DNA from 3 places in the Streptomyces sp. NPDC041191 genome. Region 3 is predicted to be linked to each of the others. Evidence: riboswitches for the same ligand, from Rfam matches in the RefSeq annotation. Region 3 holds a riboswitch; each other region holds the start of a gene.
What was found. A riboswitch is a leader RNA that binds a small molecule or an ion and turns the genes downstream of it on or off. The one in region 3 is predicted to bind cobalamin.
Positions count from the first base shown of each region.

Region 1: linked by a shared signal. The riboswitch ahead of ACZ6AQ_RS14790 (ribonucleoside-diphosphate reductase subunit alpha) and the one ahead of ACZ6AQ_RS00275 (cobalamin biosynthesis protein) in region 3 are both predicted to bind cobalamin.
Region 2: linked by a shared signal. The riboswitch ahead of cobN (cobaltochelatase subunit CobN) and the one ahead of ACZ6AQ_RS00275 (cobalamin biosynthesis protein) in region 3 are both predicted to bind cobalamin.

Region 1 covers NZ_JBVIZC010000006.1:314,424-319,908, reverse strand. The annotation lists gene ACZ6AQ_RS14810 (LuxR C-terminal-related transcriptional regulator) at 1-926, shown strand, start outside; gene ACZ6AQ_RS14805 (DUF3311 domain-containing protein) at 1,063-1,347, shown strand; gene mctP (monocarboxylate uptake permease MctP) at 1,344-2,969, shown strand; gene ACZ6AQ_RS14795 (GNAT family N-acetyltransferase) at 3,052-3,561, shown strand; cobalamin riboswitch at 3,624-3,750, shown strand; gene ACZ6AQ_RS14790 (ribonucleoside-diphosphate reductase subunit alpha) at 3,881-5,485, shown strand, end outside.
Region 2 covers NZ_JBVIZC010000008.1:58,197-63,681, forward strand. The annotation lists gene ACZ6AQ_RS17120 (precorrin-8X methylmutase) at 1-491, opposite strand, end outside; gene ACZ6AQ_RS17125 (cobalamin biosynthesis protein CobG) at 488-1,711, opposite strand; cobalamin riboswitch at 2,038-2,175, shown strand; gene cobN (cobaltochelatase subunit CobN) at 2,214-5,485, shown strand, end outside.
Region 3 covers NZ_JBVIZC010000001.1:49,079-54,563, reverse strand. The annotation lists gene ACZ6AQ_RS00285 (putative cobaltochelatase) at 1-105, opposite strand, end outside; gene ACZ6AQ_RS00280 (cobyric acid synthase) at 188-1,735, opposite strand; gene ACZ6AQ_RS00275 (cobalamin biosynthesis protein) at 1,732-2,703, opposite strand; adenosylcobalamin (AdoCbl) riboswitch at 2,757-2,833, opposite strand; gene ACZ6AQ_RS00270 (hypothetical protein) at 3,058-3,279, opposite strand; gene ACZ6AQ_RS00265 (inorganic phosphate transporter) at 3,292-4,560, opposite strand; gene ACZ6AQ_RS00260 (alpha/beta hydrolase) at 4,892-5,485, shown strand, end outside.

The DNA of each region.
Region 1 (5,485 bases), on a different contig from region 3:
TGAAGCGGCCCGAGTACGACGTGACGGAGGTGGCGGCCCATCTGGGCCGCTCCGAGGAGGAGGTCCGCGAGGCGCTCGCCTGCCTCGCGGACCTCAAGCTCGTGCTGATGGACGACGTCTCGGGCGAGGTCGAGCCCTCCAGCCCCGACATCAGCTTCTCCTTCCTCCTCTCCCGCGCCGAGGCCGAACTGAGCAGGCGAAGACGCCAGGTGGAGCGGGCCGGCCGGGCGGTGGACGGCATCCTCGCCTCGTACGCGGGCCTGCCCCGGCGCTCCCGGCCCGACGTCGTGGACCGCATCACCGGCCTCGACGAGGTCCGCGAACGGCTGGAGGGCCTCGCGGCGAACGCCCGCACCGAGTGCCTCTCCCTGCTCCCCGGCGGGGCCCAGCTCCCCGACACGATGGACGCGAGCCAGCCGCTCGACCAACTCGCCCTGGAGCGCGGGGTGAGGATCCGCTCGATCTACCAGGAGAGCTTCCGCAACGACCCGCCGACCGTCGACTACGTGCGCTGGTACTGCGACCTCGGCGGCGAGGCACGGACCGTGCCCGTGGTCCCGATGCTCATGGTGATCGTCGACCGCGAGGCCGCGCTCGTCCCCCTCGACCCGGAGGACGGACGCGCGGGCGCCCTCGAAGTGCGCAGCCCCGGCCTGGTCCACGCGCTCGTGGTGCTCTTCGACCGCCTGTGGGACGCGGGCACCGCCTTCGGCGAGAGTCCGCGCCGCGACGAGCACGACCTCTCCCCCCAGGAACGGGAGCTGCTCATGCTCCTGGGCATCGGCTGCACGGACGACATCGCCGCCCGCCGCCTGGGCATCTCGCTGCGGACCGTCCGCCGGATGAGTTCGGAGCTGATGGGCCGGCTGGGCGCGCGCAGCCGGTTCGAGGCGGGGGTGCGGGCGGCCAAGGAGGGCTGGCTCTGACACCTGCCGCGTCCGTCCTCACCACACCTCCACCGACGCGTCGCATCCGTTATGCGGACGGGGGTTCCCTGCCACGGACGCGTCCCCTAGATTTCCCCACCACCACCGAGGTGATCAGCGAGGGGACGGAATCGCCATGCCAGAAGCGGCACGCGGGAAAACACCACACGAGGAAGCGGCACCGGTACGGCAACCGGTCGTCACCCCCCTGCGGGTGGTGATCGCGCTCTGCCTCGTCGCCCCGTTCGTGGCGATGCTCTGGGTGGGTTCCTACGCGAAGGTGGAGCCGCTCTTCGCCGGCATCCCCTTCTTCTACTGGTACCAGATGCTCTGGGTGCTGGTCTCCACCGTGCTCACCATGATCGCGTACAAGCTGTGGCAGCGGGACCAGCGGTCCCGCAGGGGAGGTGACGCGCGATGAAGGACGGCGTGAACGGCGTGGCGCTCGGCGTCTTCGTCTTCTTCTTCCTGGCCGTCACGGTCATGGGCTTCCTGGCGGCCAAGTGGCGCAAGGCCGAGAACGAGCACAGCCTCGACGAATGGGGCCTCGGCGGCCGGTCGTTCGGCACCTGGGTGACGTGGTTCCTGCTCGGCGGCGACCTCTACACGGCGTACACCTTCGTCGCCGTCCCCGCGGCCATCTACGCGGCGGGCGCGGCCGGCTTCTTCGCCGTCCCGTACACGATCCTGGTGTACCCGCTGATCTTCACCTTCCTGCCCCGCCTGTGGTCGGTGTCGCACAAGCACGGGTACGTCACCACCTCCGACTTCGTCCGGGGCCGCTTCGGCTCCAAGGGCCTGTCGCTCGCGGTGGCGGTCACCGGCATCCTCGCCACCATGCCGTACATCGCGCTCCAGCTCGTCGGCATCCAGGCCGTCCTGGACGTGATGGGCGTCGGCGGCGGCGAGACCACGCACTGGTTCGTCAAGGACCTGCCGCTGCTGCTCGCCTTCGGCGTCCTCGCGGCGTACACGTACTCCTCGGGCCTGCGCGCCCCCGCGCTCATCGCCTTCGTCAAGGACACCCTGATCTACCTCGTCATCGCGGTGGCGATCATCTACATCCCGATCAAGCTGGGCGGCTTCGACGAGATCTTCGCCAAGGCGGGCGAGGCGTTCGCGCAGACCAACCCGGCGACCGGCAAGCCGCGCGGCGCGCTCGTCCCCGGCGAGGCCGGCCAGTGGACGTACGCGACGCTCGCGCTCGGCTCCGCGCTCGCGCTCTTCATGTACCCGCACTCCATCACGGCGACCCTGTCGTCCCGGAGCCGCGAGGTCATCCGCCGCAACACCACGATCCTGCCGCTGTACTCGCTGATGCTGGGCCTGCTCGCGCTGCTCGGCTTCATGGCGATCGCCGCCGGGATCAAGGTGAAGAACGGCCAGCTCGCCATCCCGCAGCTCTTCGAGACCATGTTCCCGGACTGGTTCGCGGGCGTCGCGTTCGCCGCGATCGGCATCGGCGCGCTCGTCCCGGCCGCGATCATGTCGATCGCCGCGGCCAACCTCTTCACCCGCAACATCTACAAGGACTTCATCAGGCCGGACGCGACCCCGGCCCAGGAGACCAAGGTCTCCAAGCTGGTCTCCCTCCTGGTGAAGGTCGGCGCGCTCGTCTTCGTCCTCACCATGGACAAGACGGTCGCGATCAACTTCCAGCTCCTCGGCGGCATCTGGATCCTGCAGACCTTCCCGGCCCTGGTCGGCGGCCTGTTCACCCGCTGGTTCCACCGCTGGGCGCTGCTCGCGGGCTGGGCGGTCGGCATGGTCTACGGCACGGTCGCCGCGTACGGCGTCGCCAGCCCGACCCAGAAGCACTTCGGCGGCTCCTCCGCCGAGATCCCGGGCATCGGCGAGATCGGCTACATCGGTCTCACCGCCTTCGTCCTCAACGTCCTGGTCACCGTGGTCCTCACCTTCGTCCTCAAGGCCGTCAAGGCCCCCGAGGGCGTGGACGAGACCTCGCCGTCCGACTACACGGCGGACGCCGGCGACCCGGGCGTGAAGGCCGAGATGGAGAAGACCACCGCGCCGACGCACTGACCTCGCGCGCGTACGACGGGCCCGGGGGCCTCCGCCGGAGACCCCCGGGCCCCGCCGCGTCCCCGGCGGGCACACTGCACCCATGGACTTCACGATCAGGGCGGTACGGCCCGAGGAGTACGAGGCGCTCGGCGAGCTGACCGGGCGCACCTATCTGGACGACGGACTGCTGAAGTACGGGGCCGAGGACTCCTACCTGGAGGTGCTGCGGGACACCGCGCGGCGGGCCCGCGAGAGCGAGGTCCTCGTCGCGGAGGACACCGGGACCGCGGCGGGCCGGATCGTCGGCGGGGTGACCTTCGCCCGGGGCGGCACGCCGTGGGCCGACATCGCCGTGGAGGGCGAGGCCGAGTTCCGGATGCTCGTGGTCGCCCGGGAGGCCCGCGGCCGGGGCATCGGGGAGGCGCTCGTACGGGCCTGTACCGACCGGGCGCGGGCCCTCCCGGGGTGCGCCCGGATCGTGCTCTCCACGGACGCCGTGATGGTCTCCGCGCACCGGATCTACGAGCGCCTGGGCTTCGTCCGCACCCCGCACCGGGACTGGGAGCCGATCCCCGATCACCCGCTGCGCACCTACTCCTTGGAGTTCTGAGCCTCCCCTCCGCCCCCGGGGTGACACAACATGTGGGGGGTGCCACGAGCGGCGCCCCCCACATGTATGCTCGTCCTCGCTGTCGACGCAGGGGAATCCGGCGCGAATCCGGAACTGTCCCGCAACGGTGTGCTTCGTGCTGTTTCGTCCGGAGCGAGTCCGAGCACCTGCCGTCAGCGCGCCCGGTCCGTCCGGCCCGGGTGCCACAGACGTCCGGGCCTCGCGGAGTGGGCCGGCGGACGCGGCGCGTCGTGCCTGGACGCCCGCCTGCCCGCCTTCCCTCCCCGCGGCCCCGAGCCGAGCGAGGGAGAGCCCCCACGTGACCATCGCGCCCGCCGATCCGGCTTCGGCCGAGGCTTCCGCGGTCGAGAGCGACGGACCCGGGACCGTGCTGCTGCGGACCCTGACCGACCTCACCGCCGATCTCCCCGACACCGACCCCGGCAAGGTCGCCGCCGCCGCGCTGCGCGGCCGCAGCGCCGCGTCGGACGAGGCGGAGCTGCGCGAGCTGGCCACCGAGGCGGCCGCCGGCCTGATCGCCGAGGACCCCGCGTACTCCCGGCTCGCCGCCCGCCTCCTGACCCTCACCATCGCGGACGAGGCCGCCTCCCAGGGCTCCGTCGCCTTCTCCGCCTCCGTGGCCGTGGGCCACCGCGAGGGCCTGATCGCGGACCGGACCGCCGGGTTCGTCGCGCTGCACGCCGACCGTCTCGACGCGACGATCGACCCGGCCGGCGACGACCGCTTCGGCTACTTCGGCCTGCGCACCCTCTACTCGCGCTACCTGCTGCGCCACCCGATCACCCGCAAGGTGATCGAGACCCCCCAGCACTTCATGCTGCGCGTCGCCTGCGGCCTGGCCGAGGACGAGAGCGTCCGCGCGCTCGACGAGGTCGCCGCGCTGTACGGCCTGATGAGCCGCCTGGACTACCTGCCGTCCTCGCCGACGCTCTTCAACTCCGGCACCCGCCACCCGCAGATGTCCTCCTGCTACCTCCTGGACTCCCCCCAGGACGAGCTGGACTCCATCTACGACCGCTACCACCAGGTCGCGCGCCTCTCGAAGCACGCAGGCGGCATCGGCCTCTCGTACTCCCGGATCCGCGCCCGCGGTTCCCTGATCCGGGGCACCAACGGGCACTCCAACGGCATCGTGCCGTTCCTGAAGACCCTGGACGCCTCCGTCGCGGCCGTGAACCAGGGCGGCCGGCGCAAGGGCGCCGCCGCCGTCTACCTGGAGACCTGGCACGCGGACATCGAGGAGTTCCTGGAGCTCCGCGACAACACGGGCGAGGACCAGCGCCGCACGCACAACCTCAACCTGGCGCACTGGGTCCCGGACGAGTTCATGCGCCGCGTGAACGCCGACGCCGAGTGGTCGCTGTTCTCCCCGTCGGACGTGCCCGAGCTGGTCGACCTGTGGGGCGACGAGTTCGACGCCGCGTACCGCGCGGCCGAGGCGGCCGGGCTCGCCCGCAAGACGATGCCGGCCCGCGACCTGTACGGCCGGATGATGCGGACCCTGGCCCAGACCGGCAACGGCTGGATGACCTTCAAGGACGCCTCGAACCGGACGGCCAACCAGACCGCCGAGCCCGGCCACACCGTCCACTCCTCCAACCTCTGCACGGAGATCCTGGAGGTCACCGACGACGGCGAGACCGCGGTCTGCAACCTGGGCTCGGTCAACCTCGGCGCGTTCGTGCGGAACGGCGCCATCGACTGGGAGCGCCTGGACGCCACCGTCCGCACGGCCGTCACCTTCCTCGACCGGGTCGTGGACATCAACTTCTACCCGACCGAGCAGGCGGGCCGCTCCAACTCCCGCTGGCGCCCGGTCGGCCTGGGCGCCATGGGCCTCCAGGACGTCTTCTTCCAGCTGCGGCTGCCCTTCGACTCCCCGGAGGCGCGGGCGCTCTCCACC
Region 2 (5,485 bases), on a different contig from region 3:
AGGACGGCGGCGGGCTTCCCCGCGCCCTTCGCGACCATCTCCAGGAGGTGGAAGAGGGCGGTGGGGGCGTTGCCGATGGCGACGACGGAGCCTTCGAGACGGTCCCGCCACAGCTCCAGGGCGGCGGCGGAACGGGTGGTGCCCAGCTCGGCGGCGAGGCCCGGCACGGCCGGGTCGGAGAGCGTGCAGACCACGTCGTTGCCGGCGGGCAGCCGCTTGCGGGTGACGCCGCTGGCGACCATCTGCGCGTCGCAGAGGACCGGCGCGCCCGCCCGGAGCGCGGCGCGGGCGCTCGCGACGACGCCCGGCGAGTACGCGATGTCCCGGACGAGGTCGGTCATGCCGCAGGCGTGGATCATCCGGACCGCCACCTGGGCGACATCGGCGGGCAGGCCCGTGAGGTCCGCCTCGGCGCGGATCGTGGCAAAGGACCGGCGGTAGATCTCCGTCCCGTCCTTCTCGTAGTCGAACATCCTGTTGCTCTCGCTCATCTCGTCGTACGGGCCGTGGCCACGGCTTCGGGCAGGGAGGTGCGGGGGGTGGGGGCGCCGTTCACCAGATAGCCGCCGCCGGGGACGGCGAGGACGTCGATCCAGTCGCCGTGCGGACGGCCGCAGCGCCGCTCGCACCCGGAGTAGTGGACGGGCAGGCCGGGGGAGCCCGGCACGGCGTCCGTCCGGACGTCCGCGAGCGACTTGGCGCAGCCGGGCCGTCCGGTGCAGGCGCTGACGCCGGCCCAGGGGGAGCCGGGCCGGGTGATCAGGCCGTGCGCCTCCAGGGCGGGCAGCCGTCCGGGGTCCGTCCCGGTGACGACGGCCCCGCGCCAGGGCGTGAGCCGCACCTCGCCGGCGGGCAGCAGGGCCCGCAGCTGGGCGGCGGTGAGGCGGCCGAGGGGGGCGAGGACGTGGAGGGCGGAGGCGCCGAGGGGGCCGGGGGCGGGGGGCGCCGCACGGGGCGGGACCGGCTCCCGTCCGTCCTCCGCCGCGATCCCGGCCCGCGCGAGCGCTTCCCGCACGTCCACGTCGTGCCCCTCCGGCAGTTCGCGGACGCGCCAGGCGCCCGTACCGGCCTCGCGGGCGGCGGACAGGAAGGCGCGGGCGGCGGCGAGCGCGGCGCGCGGGGCGTCGGCGGCGGCGACGCGGACGGTGCGGCCGCCGAGGCGCAGGAGCGCGGCGTCCGGGGCCGCTGCGACCAAGGTCACATCGCCGCCGAGGCCGGTGACGTCGCCCCGGCCGTCGTCGAGGACGAAGAGGAAGCGGCCCGAGAGCGCCGCCGCCCAGGGCGCGGCGCAGAGCCGTTCGTCCAGCGCGCGGGCCCACAACTGCACGTCGGCGTGGCCGAGTCCGTCGAGTCCGGCGGCCGGGGAGGCCACGATGTTGCGGACGCGTTCGTGGGTGGGGGAGGGCAGCAGGCCCGCCTCCGTCAGGAGCGGCGCCAGCTCCGCCCCGCAGCCCTCCGCCAGGCCGCGCAGCTCCGCGTTGCCGCGCGAGGTGACGCTGATCCGCCCGTCGCCCAGGGTCTCCGCCGCGTCTGCCAGGACCTCTGCCTGACGGGGCGTCAGGCGGCCTCCGGGCAGCCGCAGTCGGGCCAGGAGGCCGTCGTCGGCGGAGTGCAGGCGCAGCGCCCCGGGACAGGCGTCGCCCCGGTCCCGTACGCGGGGAGCGCCGGGGTCGGGCGTCGGGGACGGGGTGGGCGGCATGGCGGCGAGCATACCCACGGGGAACCGGCTGCCGACCGGGTGTGATCAGCCTGACTCCCGGGCGCCCGGCGGGCGCGTGCGGAGGTGCCTTCCGGGTTCGGGGCGGGTGGGTGCGGAGGTGACTTCCGGGTTCCGGGCGGGCGGGTGCGGGGGTGTCTTCCGGGTTTTGGCCAGGTGGTCCCGGGGGCGCCTTCCGGGTTCGGGGCGGGCGGGTACGGGGGTGTCTTCCGGGTTTCGGCCGGGCGGGACCGGGGGCGCCTTCCAGGTTTCGGCCGGGCGGGGCCGGGGTCCCCGGCCGGGTGGGAACCGCCCGGCCCTCCCGGCTCCCGGAGCCCACGATCTAGGATGCAAGCGGCATGGGGTCCCAGGGCCCCGGGGAGGAAGCCCGGTGAGATTCCGGCGCGGTCCCGCCACTGTGAACCGGCCCGGCGCTTTCGGGGCGGTGAGTCAGGAACTCCCGCCGTCCACACGACCACCCGGGGCGCGGACAACCCCGAGGAAGGCCTGCCTCGCCATGCTCCTGCTGCTGTCGCACTCCGACACCGACCTGCTCAGCGCCCGCGCGGCCGGCGGCCCGGTCGCGTACCGGTTCGCCAACCCGGCCCGGCTCCCGCTCGCCGACCTCCCCGGCCTCCTCGACGGGGCCGACCTCGTCGTCGTCCGGCTCCTCGGCGGCCTCCGCTCCTGGGAGGACGGGCTCGACGCGATCCGCGCCTCGGGGAAGCCGGTGGTCGTGCTCAGCGGCGAACAGGCGCCCGACGCCCAGCTGATGGAGGTCTCCACCGTGCCCGTCGGCGTCGCCACCGAGGCGCACGCCTACCTGGCGCACGGCGGCCCCGCCAACCTGGAGCAGCTGGCCCGCTTCCTCTCCGACACCGTCCTGCTCACCGGCCACGGCTTCGAGGCCCCGGCCGCCGCCCCCACCTGGGGCCCGCTGGAGCGCACCCCGAAGGCCACCGACGGCCCGACCGTCGCCGTGCTCTACTACCGCGCCCACCACATGAGCGGCAACACCGCCTTCGTCGGCGCCCTGTGCGACGCGATCGAGGACGCCGGCGCCCGGCCGCTCCCGCTGTACGTGGCCTCCCTGCGCGCCCCCGAGCCGGAGCTGATCGACACCCTCCGCGCCGCCGACGCCCTCGTCACCACCGTCCTCGCGGCGGGCGGCACCAAGCCCGCCGAGGCGCAGGCGGGCGGCGACGAGGAGGCGTGGGACGCGGGCGCGCTCGCCGCGCTCGACGTGCCGATCCTCCAGGCCCTGTGCCTGACCGGCTCCCGCGCGGCCTGGGAGGAGAACGACGAGGGCCTGTCCCCGCTGGACGCCGCGGGCCAGGTCGCCGTCCCCGAGTTCGACGGCCGCCTGATCACCGTCCCGTTCTCCTTCAAGGAGATCGACGAGGACGGCCTGCCCGCCTACGTGGCGGACCCCGAGCGCGCGGCCCGCGTCGCCGGGATCGCCGTGCGGCACGCCCGCCTCCGGCACATCCCGAACGCCGGGAAGAGGATCGCGCTCGTCCTCTCCGCGTACCCCACCAAGCACTCCCGCATCGGCAACGCCGTCGGTCTGGACACCCCCGCCTCCGCCGTCGCCCTGCTGCGTCGGCTGATCGGGGAGGGGTACGACTTCGGCCCCGCCGAGGAGCTGCCCGGCCTGGTCTCGGGCGACGGCGACGAGCTGATATACGCCCTCATCGAGGCCGGCGGCCACGACCAGGACTGGCTGACCGAGGAGCAGCTGGCCAGGAACCCGGTCCGCATCCCGGCCGCCGACTACAAGCGCTGGTACGCGACCCTCCCCGAGGAGCTGCGCACGCGCGTCGAGGAGCACTGGGGCCCGGCGCCCGGCGAGATGTTCCTCGACCGGTCGCGGAACCCGGAGGGCGACATCGTGCTCGCCGCCCTGCGGCGCGGGAACCTCCTGATCCTCATCCAGCCGCCGCGCGGCTTCGGTGAGAACCCGATCGCGATCTACCACGATCCCGACCTCCCGCCGTCCCACCACTACCTGGCCGCCTACCGCTGGATCGCGGCCCGCGCCGAGGACGGCGGCTTCGGCGCCGACGCCATGGTGCACCTGGGCAAGCACGGCAACCTGGAGTGGCTGCCCGGCAAGAACGCCGGCCTGTCCGCCGCCTGCGGCCCGGACGCGGCCCTCGGCGACCTGCCGCTGGTCTACCCGTTCCTGGTCAACGACCCGGGCGAGGGCACGCAGGCCAAGCGGCGCGCGCACGCGACCCTGGTCGACCACCTGGTGCCGCCGATGGCCCGCGCCGACTCGTACGGCGACATCGCGCGCCTGGAGCAGCTGCTCGACGAGTACGCGCAGATCTCCTCCATGGACCCGGCGAAGCTGCCCGCGATCCGCGCCCAGATCTGGACCCTGATCCAGGCCGCCCGGCTCGACCACGACCTGGGGCTGGAGGAGCGGCCGGAGGACGACGGCTTCGACGACTTCCTGCTGCACGTCGACGGCTGGCTGTGCGAGGTCAAGGACGCCCAGATCCGCGACGGCCTGCACGTCCTCGGCGGCGCCCCGGCCGGCGAGGCCCGGGTCAACCTGGTCCTCTCCATCCTGCGCGCCCGCCAGATCTGGGGCGGCACGCAGGCCCTGCCCGGCCTGCGCGAGGCCCTGGGCCTGGACGAGTCGGCCGCGACCCGCACCACCGCCGACGAGGCGGAGGCGGAGGCGCGCGAGCTGGTCGAGGCGATGGAGGCGGCGGACTGGGCGGTGGAGGCGGTCGAGTCGGTCGCGTCCGCCCACGGCCCCGACGTGCGGGCCGTGCTGCGCTTCGCCGCCGAGCAGGTCGTGCCGCGCCTGGCCGCCACCACCGACGAGCTGACGCACGCCGTGCACGCCCTGAACGGCGGTTTCGTCCCGGCGGGCCCGTCCGGCTCTCCCCTCCGGGGCCTGGTCAACGTCCTGCCGACCGGCCGCAACTTCTACTCGGTCGACCCGAAGGCCGTCCCCTCCCGGCTCGCCTGGGAGACCGGCCAGGCGCTCGCGGACTCGCTCCTGGAGCGCTACCGCGCCGACAACGGCGACTGGCCGACCTCCGTGGGCCTCTCCCTGTGGGGCACGAGCGCGATGCGCACCGCCGGCGACGACGTGGCCGAGGCCCTCGCCCTGCTCGGCGTCCGCCCGCTGTGGGACGAGGCGTCGCGCCGCGTGAACGGTCTGGAGCCGATCCCGCTCACCGAACTCGGCCGTCCGCGCGTCGACGTCACGCTGCGCATCTCCGGCTTCTTCCGGGACGCGTTCCCGCACGTCATCGGCCTCCTGGACGACGCCGTACGGCTGGTGGCCGGCCTCGACGAGTCGGCCACGGACAACTACGTACGGGCGCACGCGCAGGCCGACCTGGCCGAGCACGGCGACGAGCGGCGCGCCACGACCCGCATCTTCGGCTCCCGGCCCGGGACGTACGGCGCGGGCATCCTCCAGCTCATCGACTCGCGCGACTGGCGCACGGACGCCGACCTCGCCGAGGTGTACACGGTGTGGGGCGGCTACGCGTACGGGCGCGGGCTCGAAGGGCGCCCGGCGCGGGCCGAGATGGAGACCGCGTACAAGCGGATCGCGGTGGCCGCGAAGAACACGGACACGCGCGAGCACGACATCGCGGACTCCGACGACTACTTCCAGTACCACGGCGGCATGGTCGCGACCGTCCGCGCGCTCCGGGGCACGGCCCCCGAGGCGTACATCGGCGACTCGACCCGCCCGGAGACCGTCCGCACCCGCACCCTGGTCGAGGAGACCTCCCGCGTCTTCCGCGCCCGCGTGGT
Region 3 (5,485 bases):
CCGCACCAGTACGCCGCCCACGGCCGGGCTGACGGCCGTCAGCAGCAGCGCGAGCCGCAGGTCGTCCATGCCGACGACGGCGGTGAACGGATACCGGGTGCTCATCGGGTGGTCTCTCCTTCGGATCGCTGATGTTCGAACGACGGCACACGGCCGCCGGTGAGGGGCCGGCGGCGGCCTCCCGTGCTCACGGCGCCCCCGGCGGCACGAACGGCAGCCCCGCCGGGGCGCCCTCCTCGATCAGCCGCAGCAGCGCGTCCGTGTCCGCGTGCTCCTCGATCAGGTCACCGAGCCGGTCGAGCTGTTCCTCGCGCAGCGCGTCGAACGACGTGTCGGGGGCCGGGACGAACCGCCGCCCCGCCACCGCCGCGACCTCCCGCAGGAAGGCCCGCCGGAAGCCGTCGCTCTCCAGCGAGCCGTGCCAGTGGGTGCCCCACACGGAGCCGACCCGGCAGCCGTCCAGGAACGCCTCGCCGCCCCGCACGTCCGCGACGCCGTGGTGGATCTCGTACCCCTCCACCCGTTCGCCCAGCGCCTCGCCGACCGGCCGGGCCAGGGTTTTCTCGGTCCCGAACCGCACCCGTACGGGAAGCAGTCCGAGCCCGTCCACCACACCGGCCCTCGACTCGACCTCGTCCTCGATCCGCTCGCCGAGGACCTGGAAGCCGCCGCAGACGCCGAGCACCGGCCGGCCCTCGGCCGCGCGCCGGGCCAGGGCGTCCGCGATCCCGCGCTCCCGCAGCCAGGCGAGCGCCTTCACCGTGCCGCGCGTGCCCGGGACGACCACCAGGTCCGCGTCGGCCAGCTCCTCGGGACGGTCCACGAACCGGACGACCACGCCCGGCTCGGCCGCGAGCGCGTCCACGTCCGTGAAGTTCGACATCAGCGGTACGGCGCACACGGCGACCCGCAGCACGTCCGCGCCGACCGGCGGCGCCACCACCGACTCCCGGACGGCGCCCCGCAGCGACACGCGCAGGCCGTCCTCCTCGTCGATGCCGAGCCCGTGCGCGTACGGCAGGACGCCGAGGGTCCGGCGCCCGGTCAGGCCGTGCAGCATGTCGAGACCCGGTTCGAGCAGGCTCACGTCGCCCCGGAACTTGTTCACCAGGTATCCGGCGACGAGCGCCTGGTCCTCGGGGGACAGCAGCGCCGTCGTGCCGAAGAACTGGGCGAAGACCCCGCCCCGGTCGATGTCCCCGACCACCACCACGGGCAGCCGCGCGGCCCGCGCCACGCCCATGTTCACGATGTCGGTGCGCCGCAGGTTGATCTCGGCCGGACTGCCGGCGCCCTCGCAGATCACCGCGTCGTACGTGCTCCGCAGCTCCTCCAGGCACGCCATGACCGGCTCGAACAGGTCCTTCTGGCGCCCCCCGTGCAGTGCCTTCCCGGGGGACGACCCCCCGGGCCCCCCGAAGAACCCCTTGGCGCTCAGCTCGCCCACCGGCTTCCCCATCAGGACGACCTGGCTGGAGCGGTCGCCGCCCGGCTTGAGCAGCACCGGGTTCATCAGCGCGGTCGGCTCGACCCGGGCGGCCCGCGCCTGCATGGCCTGGGCCCGTCCGATCTCGGCGCCCTCGCGGGTGACGAAGGAGTTGAGGGACATGTTCTGCCCCTTGAACGGTGCCACCTTCAGGCCCCTGCGGACCAGCCAGCGGCAGATCCCGGCCGTCACGACGCTCTTGCCCGCGTCGGACGTGGTCCCGGCGACCAGCAGTCCCCCGCCCCTCATGAAGCCCTCCGCTTCCCGCGCCGCACGGCGTCGGCGATCAGACGGCCGCCCACGCAGGCGGCCAGGGTCAGCGCGGTCACCCGGCGCGAGAGCGCCACCGCCCGTTCGATGTCGGCCACCTCGACGGCCCGCCCCGTCCCGTTCAGGACCGGCCGGTGCTCGACCCGGCCGCCGTACGAGAGGGTGCCGCCGAGCCGTACGCCCAGCGCGCCCGCGAAGGACGCCTCGACCGGGCCCGCGTTGGGGCTCGGATGCTTCGGCGCGTCCGCCCGCCAGGCCCGTACGGCCCCGCGCGGGTTCCCGCCCGCGACGGCCGCGAGCACGGCCGTCAGCCGGGCCCCGGGCCAGCCGGCCAGGTCGTCCAGGCGGGCCGAGGCCCAGCCGAAGCGGCGGTACCGGGGGGACGTGTGGCCCACCATCGCGTCCAGGGTGTTGACGGCCCGGAAGCCGACGAGCCCCGGCACGCCCGCGACCGCCCCCCAGAAGAGGGCGCCGACCACGGCGTCCGAGGTGTTCTCGGCGACCGACTCGACGACCGCGCGGGCCGTCGCGGGCCCGTCCAGGGACTGCGGGTCGCGCCCGCACAGGTGCGGCAGCCGCTCGCGGGCCGCCTCCAGGTCCCCGGCGGCCAGCGCCCCGCCGATCGCGCGGGCCTCCCGGCCCAGGGTGGTCCCGCCGACGACGGCCCAGACGGAGGCGGCGGTCAGCGCCGCGGAGGCGGCCGGCCGGTCGCGCACGGCCCGGGCGGCGAGGGCGCCGAGCGCGACGGTGGAACCGGCGCAGACGGCGGCGTGCAGGGCGCCCCAGCCCCGGTGGTCGTGGTGGAGGCGCCGTTCGACGGCGGCGGCCGCGCGGCCGAAGGCGGCGACGGGGTGTCCGCGGCGGGGGTCGCCGAGGACCAGGTCGACGGCGAGACCCGCGGCCGCGCCGTACGCGAAGACGCCGGTGGCTCTGGAGCGGCCGGGCATGGTGCTGTGTCCTCACTCAGGGTCCGCGCCCCGGATCGACGTGACCGGCGGCGAGAGTTCCTGACTCCCGGCCCCCTGGGGGGCCGGTCACAGTGGCGGGACCGCGCCGGATTCGCACCGGACTTCCTCTGCTGCCGCCGTAGGGCGTGTGCCGGAAGTGCCGCCCGCCCTCCGGGGCGGACGACGCCGTTCACGGCACGCGCTCTTATGGCCCCGGCAGTCCACCACGCCCCGAGAACGGGCGTCAACTCCCCCTTGACCTGCGGCGGCGCACTGTGCGGAGTGCCACAGACACGGAAACCGGGCGGCCCGCACCCGGAGGTGCGGACCGCCCGGCCGGCGGAGCGGGGACCGTCAGGCGACGATCAGGTGGATGCCGTAGGCCACGGCCGCCAGGCACAGTCCGAAGCAGGCGTAGGCACCGGCGCGGGCCGGGGCGGCGGAGTCCCCCCGGGCGGCGGCCTCCTCCTGCTTGGTGAGGCCGACGATGCCGAGGGAGAAGAGGCCCACCAGGGCGACGGTCGCCACGAGGCTGACTCCGAAGACGGAGCCGAGGGCTGCCCAGTCGATCTTCATGCGGTTCTTTCCTTAGACCTTCGCGGCCGGGGCCGGGGGAGCGGTCGGGTCGGTGGGGACCGGGGCGGGGATGGTCGCCTTGAGGTCCTCGTCCGTGACGGCGGTGAAGGAGCCGGCCGGCGGCGGGGTGACGGCCGCGACGGCGGTGGTCACGACGCCCGCGGGCTCCTCGGCGTGCGGGTCGTCGGCCGTGACGTTGTGGTGGTCGACCGGCTTGCGGCGGGAGAGCGACCAGATCACGGCCGACCCGGCGATCAGCAGGACCGCGACGGCGGCGATGCCCCAGGGGCCCTGCTGGGTGAGGAACTCGGCACCGGCGCCGACCAGGCCCGCGGCGGGCAGGGTCAGGCCCCAGGCGACGAACATCCGGGTCGCGGTCGACCAGCGGACGACACCGCCCTTGCGGCCCAGGCCCGCGCCCATCACGGCACCCGAGCAGGACTGGGTGGTGGAGAGGGAGAAGCCGAGGTGCGAGGAGGCCAGGATGACCGTGGCGGCGCTGGTCTGGGCGGCGAAGCCCTGCTGCGGCCGGAGGTCGGTGAGGCCCTTGCCCATGGTGCGGATGATGCGCCAGCCGCCGAGGTAGGTGCCGAGCGCGATGGCGACGCCGGCGGAGACGACGACCCACAGGGGCGGGTTCGAGCCGGGGGCGACGACGCCCTGGGTGACCAGGGCCAGGGTGATGATGCCCATCGTCTTCTGGGCGTCGTTGGTGCCGTGGGCGAGGGAGACGAGACCGGCGGAGGCGATCTGGCCGGCCCGGTAGCCCTTGGCCGTGGCCTTCGCCCCGGGGTCGGCCTTGATCAGGTACGTCAGCCGGGTGGCGGCCATCGCGGCGAGGCCGGCGACGATCGGCGCGGCGACGGCCGGGATGAGGACCTTGGTGACGATGGTGGAGCCGTTCACGGCCGACCAGCCGGCCGACATGACCGCGGCGCCGATGAGACCGCCGAAGAGGGCGTGGGAGGAGCTGGACGGGAGTCCGAGCAGCCAGGTCAGCAGGTTCCACAGGATGGCGCCGACCAGCGCGGCGAAGATCACCTCCGTGCGGATGCCCTCTTCGTTGATGATCCCGCCGGAGATCGTCCTGGCGACCTCCACGGACAGGAACGCGCCGACGAGGTTCAGCGCGGCGGACATGGCCACCGCCGTCTTGGGCTTGAGCGCACCGGTCGAGATGGTCGTGGCCATCGCGTTGGCGGTGTCGTGGAAACCGTTCGTGAAATCGAACACGAGAGCTGTCACGACCACAATGGCGAGCAGCAGCGTGATGTGTTCCATTTACCCAGGCAATCGTTTGACGTCAGTGGCTCGTCGAACGTAAGCAACCTGGATGAACGGAAGATGAACTGGGGCGGGCGGCATGGTGTCCCTATCCGGTGCCGGGAGATTCCGCTTAGGTCCCGGAGGGCTCCCGGGCCCCGCCCGGGACCCGGGCCCGCCCGCGCCTCCCGGGGCGGCCCGCGTCTCCCCGGGCGGCGGACCGCCCCGCGCCCGCCCCGGGGCCGTACGGCCGGTCCCGTTCGCCCGCCCCGGGGCCGTACGGGTCGTCCCGGCCGCCCGCCCCGCACGTCGGGTGGCAGTCCGCCCCCACCCTGCGGACACTGGGAGCGTGCGCCCGGCTACAGCGACGGCAACGGCCGTCACCACCCTGATCGGTGTCGGCGCGGCCGCGGTGGCGGCCGGCCGGTACGCCAGCGACCTCGCCCTCAAGGTGCCGTCGGAGCGGCCCCTGCCCGGTGATCCGAGACTGACCGTGCACGCCACGACCCCCGACCGGATCACCCTCACCCGCAGCCTCGCCTCGCTGCGGCCCGGCACGTACGGCATGGAGGCCCCCGGCCTGCACGCCGTCCTCGGACCCGTCCTCGCCCGCACCCCGCACACCGCCGACACCGTCGTCCGGCGCCTGGAACGGGTCGAGCTCGGCACCCCCGGCCCCGGCGCCCGCGTCCGGCTCACCCCCGCGCTGCACCGGGGGACGCCGACGACCGCCCTCGGACTCGTCCACGAGGACGTGGAGATCCCGGGCGAGCTCGGCCCCCTGCCCGCCTGGCTCGTGCCCGCCCCGCGCTCCGTCTGGGTGATCGCCCTGCACGGGCTCGGCGCCACCCGCGAGCACCCGCTGAACCTCGTCCCCTTCTACCACCGCCGCCAGATCCCCGTCCTCGTCCCCACCTACCGGGGGGACGAGGGGGCGCCCCCC